3 regions of the Flavobacterium branchiarum genome follow, and region 2 is predicted to be linked to each of the others. Evidence: riboswitches for the same ligand, from Rfam matches in the RefSeq annotation. Region 2 holds a riboswitch; each other region holds the start of a gene.
The links. A riboswitch is a leader RNA that binds a small molecule or an ion and turns the genes downstream of it on or off. The one in region 2 is predicted to bind cobalamin.

Region 1 (3,218 bases), 210 kb from region 2:
TCATCATCCAACGAAATAAATTTCCTGTAGGAGCTGCTACTATTTTGTCTTTAGTATCAGTATAATAGGCATCTGCTTGAATAGAAAATTTATCAAAGAAACTTTTTCCTGCGGGCAAATTATAAGTAAAACCAATATCGTATTGATTCATATATTCAGGTCGTAGTGTACTAGAACCAACCATAGTATAATATAAATCATTAAAAGTTGGCATTCTAAATATGCGCTTTGCAAATGCTCTAATATTAAAGTCATAATCTTTAAAAGGGGTATAACTAATAAACAAAGCAGGAGTCAACTCTTTTTTATCTGGCGCTTTGGCGTTATAACGTACTTCTTCCTGCACATAAGTCCCAACAAGACTACCTAAAGCCTTAAATTGTCCAACTCTAAGAGAACTTGCTAATGAAAATAATGCCGTATAGCGTTGCGGAAACGAAAACTGCGTTTGTATTCCTTTTCTTGTTGCGTCTAATTTATTGTATTGAAAATCGGTTGATAGCGAAACGTCCCACGTATGTAATATGCTGTACATATTTACTGCAGAGAAATATATTTCTTTTTGATAATAACTATCATCGGACTGTGCTCCTTCTGTTACTATTTCGCCTAATATGCTTGTGGTATCTCGTGCAACATAATGTGTGTAATCATCTGCATATTTAAGCTTTGCCTGAAATTTATATTTTTTTGTAAAATCCTTTATTATAGATGCTTGTGCGAAGAAATTCTTATCAGTTTGTCTGAATCCATCTGAAAACTTGTTTTCAACAATAGCTCCTGGTGCTCCCCTATCAGAATCATAGTAATACACCTTTGCATCCCACGTACCGTTATTGATTTTACCATAAATACCTGATTCAAATCGTAATGCTTCTATATCACTATTATGCCTTGTTGCTGTAGTATCATATGCCACGGTACCATCTTGATTGTCTCTTTTATATCTAAATTTGTACTGACCGTTTGATTTGATGTATTCTGAGCTTACACTCATGCTTACTTTATCACTTAATTTTTGTTCCCATCTAAAAGAAGGATTGTTGTAATTTATAGACATCGTTTTATAGCGTACTAACAAATGTGTCTTTTTATTATCATCAAAAACAGGGCGTTTTGTTTTTAGATAAATTGCTGAAGCTGCCGCAAAGTCCTTTGCCGACTGAAAAATTTCACTTTTCTGTCCATTATACATCGTAAGCGACTCCATATCGTCTAAGGAATATTTACCTAAATCAGTAACTCCATTCTGGGCATTACCCAATTGAATTCCATCATAAAAAACACCCACATGATGGGTACCCATATTACGTACATCGACTGTTTTAAGTCCTCCAAGTCCTCCGTAATCTTTAATTTGAGTTCCAGCAAAGTAGCGAAGGGCATCGGCAACATTATGGCTGGCTAAATTTTCTAGTAATTTCCCTGAAAGACTTTGTACTGGAATTACTTCTTGAAAAGGTTTTCCTTTTAGAATTACTTCTTTTAAAGGTCGAATACTATCATTTGATGCTTGAGAATAAAGCACGAATGGGGCACACAACGTAAAAATAAATAAGAATCTTTTTTTTCTATTATACATCACTTAATAAATTATAAAAACTTAGCGAGGTATAATAAAACAGAATCATAAGAAAAAAAGCCCATTATAAAATAATAGGGTGTTTTCTTGTTCTTCAACTTTGTTCCTCGAAAGTTTTAAACTATGTGATTTTGGCAGGTCTCCTGACTTATTCTATCTTTAAAACTGCCTTCCCATTTGCTGGAGCAAACAGTGACATAAGTAACGTTTAAAGACTTATATAGAACTTACAGTAGCGGGCCTGTTCAGGATTTACACCTGATTCCCTTTTAACTATTTTTGCTTAAATTATTAAGAAAAAATAGACCAAAATTTTAGGTAAAGATATAACTATACTTCATAAAAAATAATTGTTATCTAATAAAATTACAATTTTCACATTAAAATCATCAATAATAATAGGAAATCTATAAATGGTTAAAGTAAGATATTTGTAGTGTTCATGAACTTAAAAATAAAGTGAACATAGTAAGAATACAAGGGAGTTTCAATTGGTGTTATGAAGTCACAATTAGAGTAATTTTACTATTGAATTACAACTAAGAATTGAAGTTATTTTATACAACAATTAAAGTAAGATATTACACTACTTCATCATAAAACACACACTACCTGCGTCTTTGATTTGGATTTACCTATATTTTTAAGTACTTTTGCACTCTTTTTTTACCCAACATGATATTATAATGCCAAACACAAACAAAGATTTAATCCGCTTTTTAGAAGCACAAAACCAGTTGTATCTTACTGCTCTTTCTGAAATAAAAAAGGGAAAAAAAGAAACCCACTGGATGTGGTTTATCTTCCCTCAAATTGTAGGATTAGGCACTAGCGATACTTCTAAATTTTATGCTATTACAGATTTAAATGAAGCTACAGATTTTGTTGCTCACCCGATTTTAGGTAAGCATCTTATTGAGATCTCAGAATTGATTTTGACTTTTAAAATGAAATCTATTGAATCTATCCTTGGAGAGTTAGAATCACGAAAGCTACGCTCTTCGATGACTCTTTTTACCATGGTAGAAAATAGCAACCCAATTTTTCAGCACGTACTGGACGCCTTCTTCTCTGGAGAAAAAGATCCTCTTACCTTGTCCATTATTAATTCAATTATAAAGGAATCTATTGAAACAACTACACTGTTATAAAGCAGTATTACAATAGATTATTTACTCAAAAAAAACACTACGTTGTATTTGCCATAGCAAATCTGTAGTGTTTTTTTATTTTAATTTTACTACCTACTACTTCGTAGATTCAAAAACAAGAATAAATTTTCAATTTTTAATTTATTGGATATTAAATTGATTTTCAAATAAAGCTAATTGATTAGACAGTGCTTTACTCCAATAATTAGTGTCATGTCCTCCACGAGATTCAATGTAAAAATGCTCAATTTTTTGATTGGTTAAAAGTTGATGAAAATCCCTATTCATATCAATCATTTGACCATCTTCTGTGCCGCAATCAAAGTAATAAAATTGATTTGATTCTTTCATTTTATCAGCTTTATTAAAAGTTAAATATTCCTGAGGTAAATTTTTATACTCTCCCAGAAACTTGTCTACTTGATAATTGTGAAAGTTTTCTCCAAAACGATTAAAATCAATTGCTCCACAAGTACTTCCGACAA
Region 2 (3,218 bases):
TTAAGCATCATCACTATTCCACCCACAGATTCTCCTAGATCGTCTGTCGTTAATGCTCCATATCGTATTGCCGAAGACATTTTTACATCGGCTATATCCTTAATAAGAATTGGAGTTCCTGCTTGGGTGTTTTTTACAATAATATTCTGAATATCACTTATATTCTTAGTAAGTCCAACACTTCGAATATAAAGTACCGTTGGACCTTTCTCAATATATGCACCTCCAGTGTTTTCGTTATTGCTACTTAATGCTGTAAACACTTCTTTAATGGTAAGACTTTGCGCCTTTAGTCGTGCTGGATTTACTGCAATTTCATATTGTTTAAGTTTTCCTCCAAAAGTGGCTACATCGGCAATTCCAGGAGTTCCTAGCAATTGTCTTCTGATAGTCCAATCCTGAATTGTTCTTAAATCTTCGAGCGAATACTTGGCTTCATAACCTGGCTGCGGTTTTACAACATATTGATATATTTCACCAAGTCCTGTTGTTGCAGGAGCCATTTCGGGAGTACTGGCATTTTCATCAATCTCTACTTTTTGTAAACGCTCTGCAACTTGCTGACGTGCCCAATACACATCTGTATCATCATCGAAGACGATAGTAACTAGCGAAAGTCCGAAGCGTGAAATACTACGACTTTCTTTTAATTGCGGAATATTACTTATTGCCTGTTCTATCGGAAAAGTAATAAGACGCTCTACATCTTCTGCTCCAAGTGATGGAGCTGTTGTAATAATTTGTACTTGATTGTTTGTGATGTCTGGAACGGCATCAATAGGTAAACGACTCACTTCATACACACCATAGATAATCCATAGCAATGTAAAGACGCCAATTACCAGTTTATTCTTAACTGAAAATTGTATTATCTTATTAAGCATAATTTGATTTAATTTTAGAAATAATAACGCTATGGCTAAAACATATTAAATGCCTTAACCACAATAAAATTTTTGAAAATCAAATTATACTACTGGAGGTCTAAATACCGAAAATAAAGCGGGGTTAGCATACAAATTACATGTATACGGAATACCTTTAGTCTGTGTTAGACTAGTATTAAAAGGAATGTAAATGGCATGTTTGTCTGTAGGTATAAATACAAGTTGCAACGAATAACCACTTATATTTTTAAAAGGAAGTTGCATATCGCGATCACCGTCATCATCATCTTGATCTTCGCCCCAATAATGCATTTCTAAAAAATCAATAAAACTTACTTTCTTTATTTCTATATGTTCATTAAAATGCTGAAACAGCACTGGCAGTTTATAAAACTGCTGAAAAACCCCAATATTAGAGGTTATTAAAAAAATAAATATGTAGATAATACTCTTTTTCACTTTGACAAATTTAACTTTTATACCTAAATAATTTATGCCAATAACAATAACCGCTCAATTTTTATGATTACACAAATACAAACCAATTTTACTTTAGTTTTTCACAATTAAATTCATAAAAAACTAAATTATTACAACTTAAACACTGTTTTAAAAAAACAATCCTAATCTAATCCTATCTAATCCATTGAAAAGCTTTGGTAATACTACTTTAGTGAATTTGCTTTAAATTATTTCTATCTATATTTTCTATACATTTGCCGAAATCTGGTGCGCCATAAAAAGCACTTAATAGGGAATTCGGTGAGAATCCGAGACAGACCCGCTGCTGTAAGCTCCGCATTAAAGTTTTTGAAAAATATATCCACTGTTTTTAAATGGGAAGGATTTCAAAAATGGAGTAAGTCAGAAGACCTGCCAGATAATATAATGTTTGACGCTTTCGTGGAATAAAGCTAAGGACAATGCTGGTTTTGTGTGCTTAAATGCGTGCGCAATCATCATTCCTCTATATTTCCGTAAGCGTTGTAATTATTTGCTTTTTATTCAAATAAATCACAATTAAATATGGAAAGAAATCCTTCTAAAATTTTAAAACTCTCGTTTCTATCAATTCTCTTGCTTGGTTTTATGGCTTGCGATAAAGATGAAAATCAGGAAAATGTAAATCCTACCGAAGTACTCACTGAATCCTACACAGTTAACCGCTTTAATGTTCTGAATATTGATCCGAATCTACCTAGCGATTCAAAACTTACTTGGAGTATCAATGACTCTATTATTTCACAAAGTTCACAACTAGATTTCATTAGCCCGTATTTAAAAAACTATCCTCTGACTTTGAAAGCAGAAACTAATGGAATTGTAAAAACATATACGGCTGTAATTAATGTAACTAAAGAACCAGTAAGTTATAGTAAATACATCTCTGATGTATCTGATTTCCGTCCTGCTGTAGGTCAGTTTACCAATGAAATCCCAATATACGCACCCGGAAATACAGAAGCAAATCTCATCAATAGAGCAAAAAAAGCACTTGTAGGATCACAAGCGAGCATGATCTCGCTAGGAGGTTTTGGAGGTTACGTTGTATTTGGCTTTGATCATACAATCCCCAATATGAATGGAAGAGACTTTAAAATTTTAGGGAATGCATTTTGGGGAGGTGAAGCCAATGAATCACGCTCAGGATCTTGTGAACCAGGGATTATTCTTGTTGCTTATGATAAAAATAAAAACGGAAAGCCTGATGCAGACGAATGGTACGAGATTGCAGGAAGTGAATATTTTAAAAAGACGACAATTAAGAATTATACCATTACCTATTTCAAACCTGATGCTAACAAACCTCAAGTTGCAGGAGATGAATTTTGGCAAACTGACATAGAATATATAAAATGGAATGATAACCTTGGTGGTTCTGGGTATAAAACACAAAGTACCTTTCATTCACAAAGCTATTATCCGCTTTGGATTACTGAGGCTTCCTATAGCTTAACTGGGACAAAAATCGAAAACAATTTTTATGACCAAAGTGGAACTGGAAACTATTGGGTAGGTAAATCATTTGATTTTGGATATGCTGATAATGCGCCAAATAATGATGAAGGTTCTAATATTGATATTTCTTGGGCTGTCGATAAAGATGGAAAATATGTAAAACTTCCTGGGATAGATTTTGTTAAAGTATATACAGGGATAAATCAAGAAGCTGGTTGGTTGGGAGAAGTTTCTACTGAAGTTTCTGGCGCCTATGACCTATATATAAAATAAAAATAAACTCTAAAAATTCAACTTAAATAAATGAAACAAAATTACTTTTTACAAATTCTGCTACTTTTTGTATTTCTTACCAATGCGCAAGTAAAAGTG
Region 3 (3,218 bases), 1.5 Mb from region 2:
TTTTTCCAATTATAAGAAACAGATCCAGTTAATTTATGATAGGGAACATATATAAGTTGTTTGTATATCAATTGACCTTTAATCAATTGCTGGCTCTCAGAAATGGTATAAGCATATGTTCCATTAAGAGTAAAGTTGTGGTTCTTTATTTTCGTTCTCCATTCTAATAATACTTCACCACCGTAGGCTCTAACTTTGTCTGTGTTTTCGGGAGACCAATTATCGCCTCCACCTTCAGATGGTATCCAACGCAATAAATCTGTTATTGAATTGTAATAAGTAGTTAGAGATAAGGAAAAGTTTTTTGTGAAAAATTCATTACCAATTTCTGCTTGATATGAATTTTCTGGTTTTAAATCAGGATTTCCACTTCCTTGCCAATACAAATCGTTGTAAGTAGGCATTCTGAAATTCTTTGAAGCATTTAGTTTGATGCGATAAAAATCTGTAAATTGATATCTTGTACCTAAAGAAAAAAGGAAAGGGTTTCCGTATTGATCTGTTATTTCCTGACGAATGCTGGCTGTGTAGTCCCATTTATCAGTTACATAATGTTGTAATAATAAGCTAGCAGATCCTATTTCTCTACTAACGTTATCAATGCTAGAGCCGTATCCTTTGTTACGGTTGTAATCAATGATTGTATTTAGTTTAATTTTGTCATTTACATCAAAAGCTAAATCGTATTTTATAATAGATGTTTCAACTTTTCCATGAGTGAAAAAATCGGAAGTAATATTTGGGAAATATTTATAAGATTCTCCGATGTGAGCAACTCTTAATTTGGAAGTAAAACGATTAAATACATTCTCCCATTCTAAGAGATTACGAGTATTGAAATCATTATATTTTGTTTTTGTAGCGTTTGGAGAAGTCAAAGAAAAATGACGTTCTGAATCATAAAATTGACTGTATAATTTCAAAGTGTTTCTAGAATCAATTTTATAACCAAATGTTGTGTTTAAACTCGTGTTATAGTATTCCCCATTGAGATTTTTTTGATTGCTGTTACCTGGATATTTAAAATCATTTTCAGAGCTATTTCTTGAAAAGCTAACCTGAAGGCTATATTTTTTTGATGAAATAGCAGTGCGATAATTTAAGCTATAGGTGTCATAACTTCCTGCGCTAAAAAATAAATGATTTGAGAAATTATTTTTAAAAGTTAAGTCATTATTAAGATGAATACTTCCTCCAATAGCTCCACTGCCATATAGAATACTTCCTCCTCCAGCTTTTACAGCTATAGAATTAAAATCTCTTGTTCCGATTGTGTTAAAATCAGCTTGACCTAAAAATTGCGAATTGATATTAATTCCATTCCATATAACTGCCGTTTGTGCACCAGTAGTTCCTCTAAAAGAGGGTGCAGAAGTCATTCCGAGGCCATTTTCTTTAAAGTAAATAACAGTATTGTAATTTAAAAGAGAAGTTAAAGAGGCTTGGTTTCGATTAATTATGGAATCGTTAAGTACTTGAATAGACTGTGAATCAGAATATTTTTTGAGATTAGTATCTGAAACTATAACTTCTTTTAGTTTTGTTATAGAGTCATTTTGTGCCGAAATGAATTGGCAAATTAAGATAGAAAAGCAGATAAAGAATTTTTGTAATGTCATAATTTCTAAACTCTTCTTCCCGAGAGTTCGATATTTGTTAACAAAGGCAGGTCTCCTGGCTTACGTCTTATTGTTTACCTTCCCGTTTTAAAACAGTGGTTTTGTAGCTAACAATAAGCATTCCTTACGGAACTAAGTTTACAGTTGCGGGTACAGCTCAAGCTTTTTGAATGTAGATTTAGATGTTTTTAAATCTTCAATTACTTAATTCCCTTTTAATGTGTGAAAAAATAACACAACCTTAATATGGCTGCAAATATAAAGGTAAAAATGCTTAAAATTAGAATTTGTTCTGACTTTAACCCAAAATGCAAATCAAATGAATCGTTTTAGGATTTAAATTACGATTTTTATAACCTGACCAAAATCGACTTTATTTTGGAAAGCATCTTTTAAAGGAAGAGAATTTAAAAGACATAAAATGCTTCGGACAACTCCAGCATGAGCAACAATAATTACTTTTTGGGAAGTTTTACTTAGTATTTCATTTTCCATAAAATCAGAAACTCTTTCATGTAAATCGACAAAAGATTCTCCATTTGGGACGCGAATATTTACAAAATCTTCCATCCAAGGGTTTAGTTCTTCTGGGGAGATTTCGTTCCAGTTTTTCATTTCCCAATCACCAAAATTCATTTCCATTAAACGTATGTCTTCTTTGTAATTTGTAATTTGAGTTTGTTTTTGGATGTACTTGCTTAGTATTGTACAACGTTGCAAAGGACTTGTATATAGTAAGGCGTCTTTAGGCAATTGCTGTACAATGGTTTCAAAAATTACATCGTAAGGTTGGGCTATGTTTACATCTGTTTGGCCATAACAAACTCCTTTTTCGCAAACAGTTTCGGTGTGACGTACTAAATAAATTTCCATATTGCTATAACACTTAAGTAAAAGATAACTTCGCAAACTTGTTGAGTTGCGCCTAAACAATCCCCAGTATAACCATCAATCCATTTTTGAAAATAACGTGCTAAAAAATAACGTGTCAAAAATACTGGAATTAGAACCCAAAGTAATTGATATTGAAAATAAGAAAGAATTAAAAGAGGTAATAAACCAAAAAAGAATGCTCCTACAACTTCTTTCCAGCTAAAGCTTTTTGCAATAGGTTTGCTTTTGCTTGAAGCATCTTCACGAGAATATTCATGTGTGAATACAATGCTAATCGCAGCTAAGCGGCTAATAGAATGCCCAGCAATAAATAGCAGAAGGATTATAAAAACAGCTTGCTGATTTGTAATTGATTTTATCGTTATTAATTCAGTTAGTAATTGAAATTTCAATAAAAATAGTAATACCACACCAATTGCACCATAAGCACCAATTGCGCTGTCTTTCATAATTAAAAGAATTTTTTCTTTGGTCCAACCGCCACCAAAACCATCACAAACATCGGCAAAACCATCTTCATGAAAAGCGCCAGTAGTTAAGATTCCTGTAATCATTCCTATAATTATTGAAGCTGTAGTAGAAACCAAAAATGAAGCGCCATAAAAGGCTAAAAAAGAAAGACCTCCAACAATCCATCCAATTAAAGGAAAATAGCGACTTGCTTTATTTAGATAATCGGGATTGTGATCAATGTTTTTTGGACAT

Region 1: linked by a shared signal. The riboswitch ahead of QWY99_RS09610 (TonB-dependent receptor) and the one ahead of QWY99_RS10490 (cell surface protein) in region 2 are both predicted to bind cobalamin.
Region 3: linked by a shared signal. The riboswitch ahead of QWY99_RS03850 (TonB-dependent receptor plug domain-containing protein) and the one ahead of QWY99_RS10490 (cell surface protein) in region 2 are both predicted to bind cobalamin.

What each region holds. Positions count from the first base shown of each region.
Region 1 is NZ_JAUFQQ010000003.1:2,046,401-2,049,618, reverse strand. It holds gene QWY99_RS09610 (TonB-dependent receptor) at 1-1,582, opposite strand, end outside; cobalamin riboswitch at 1,699-1,908, opposite strand; gene QWY99_RS09605 (DUF1810 domain-containing protein) at 2,269-2,733, shown strand; gene QWY99_RS09600 (alpha/beta hydrolase) at 2,875-3,218, opposite strand, start outside.
Region 2 is NZ_JAUFQQ010000003.1:2,255,872-2,259,089, forward strand. It holds gene QWY99_RS10480 (CusA/CzcA family heavy metal efflux RND transporter) at 1-884, opposite strand, end outside; gene QWY99_RS10485 (hypothetical protein) at 969-1,346, opposite strand; cobalamin riboswitch at 1,598-1,782, shown strand; gene QWY99_RS10490 (cell surface protein) at 1,914-3,119, shown strand; gene QWY99_RS10495 (DUF5074 domain-containing protein) at 3,150-3,218, shown strand, end outside.
Region 3 is NZ_JAUFQQ010000003.1:745,013-748,230, forward strand. It holds gene QWY99_RS03850 (TonB-dependent receptor plug domain-containing protein) at 1-1,619, opposite strand, end outside; cobalamin riboswitch at 1,648-1,878, opposite strand; gene cobC (alpha-ribazole phosphatase) at 1,956-2,492, opposite strand; gene QWY99_RS03860 (adenosylcobinamide-GDP ribazoletransferase) at 2,477-3,218, opposite strand, start outside.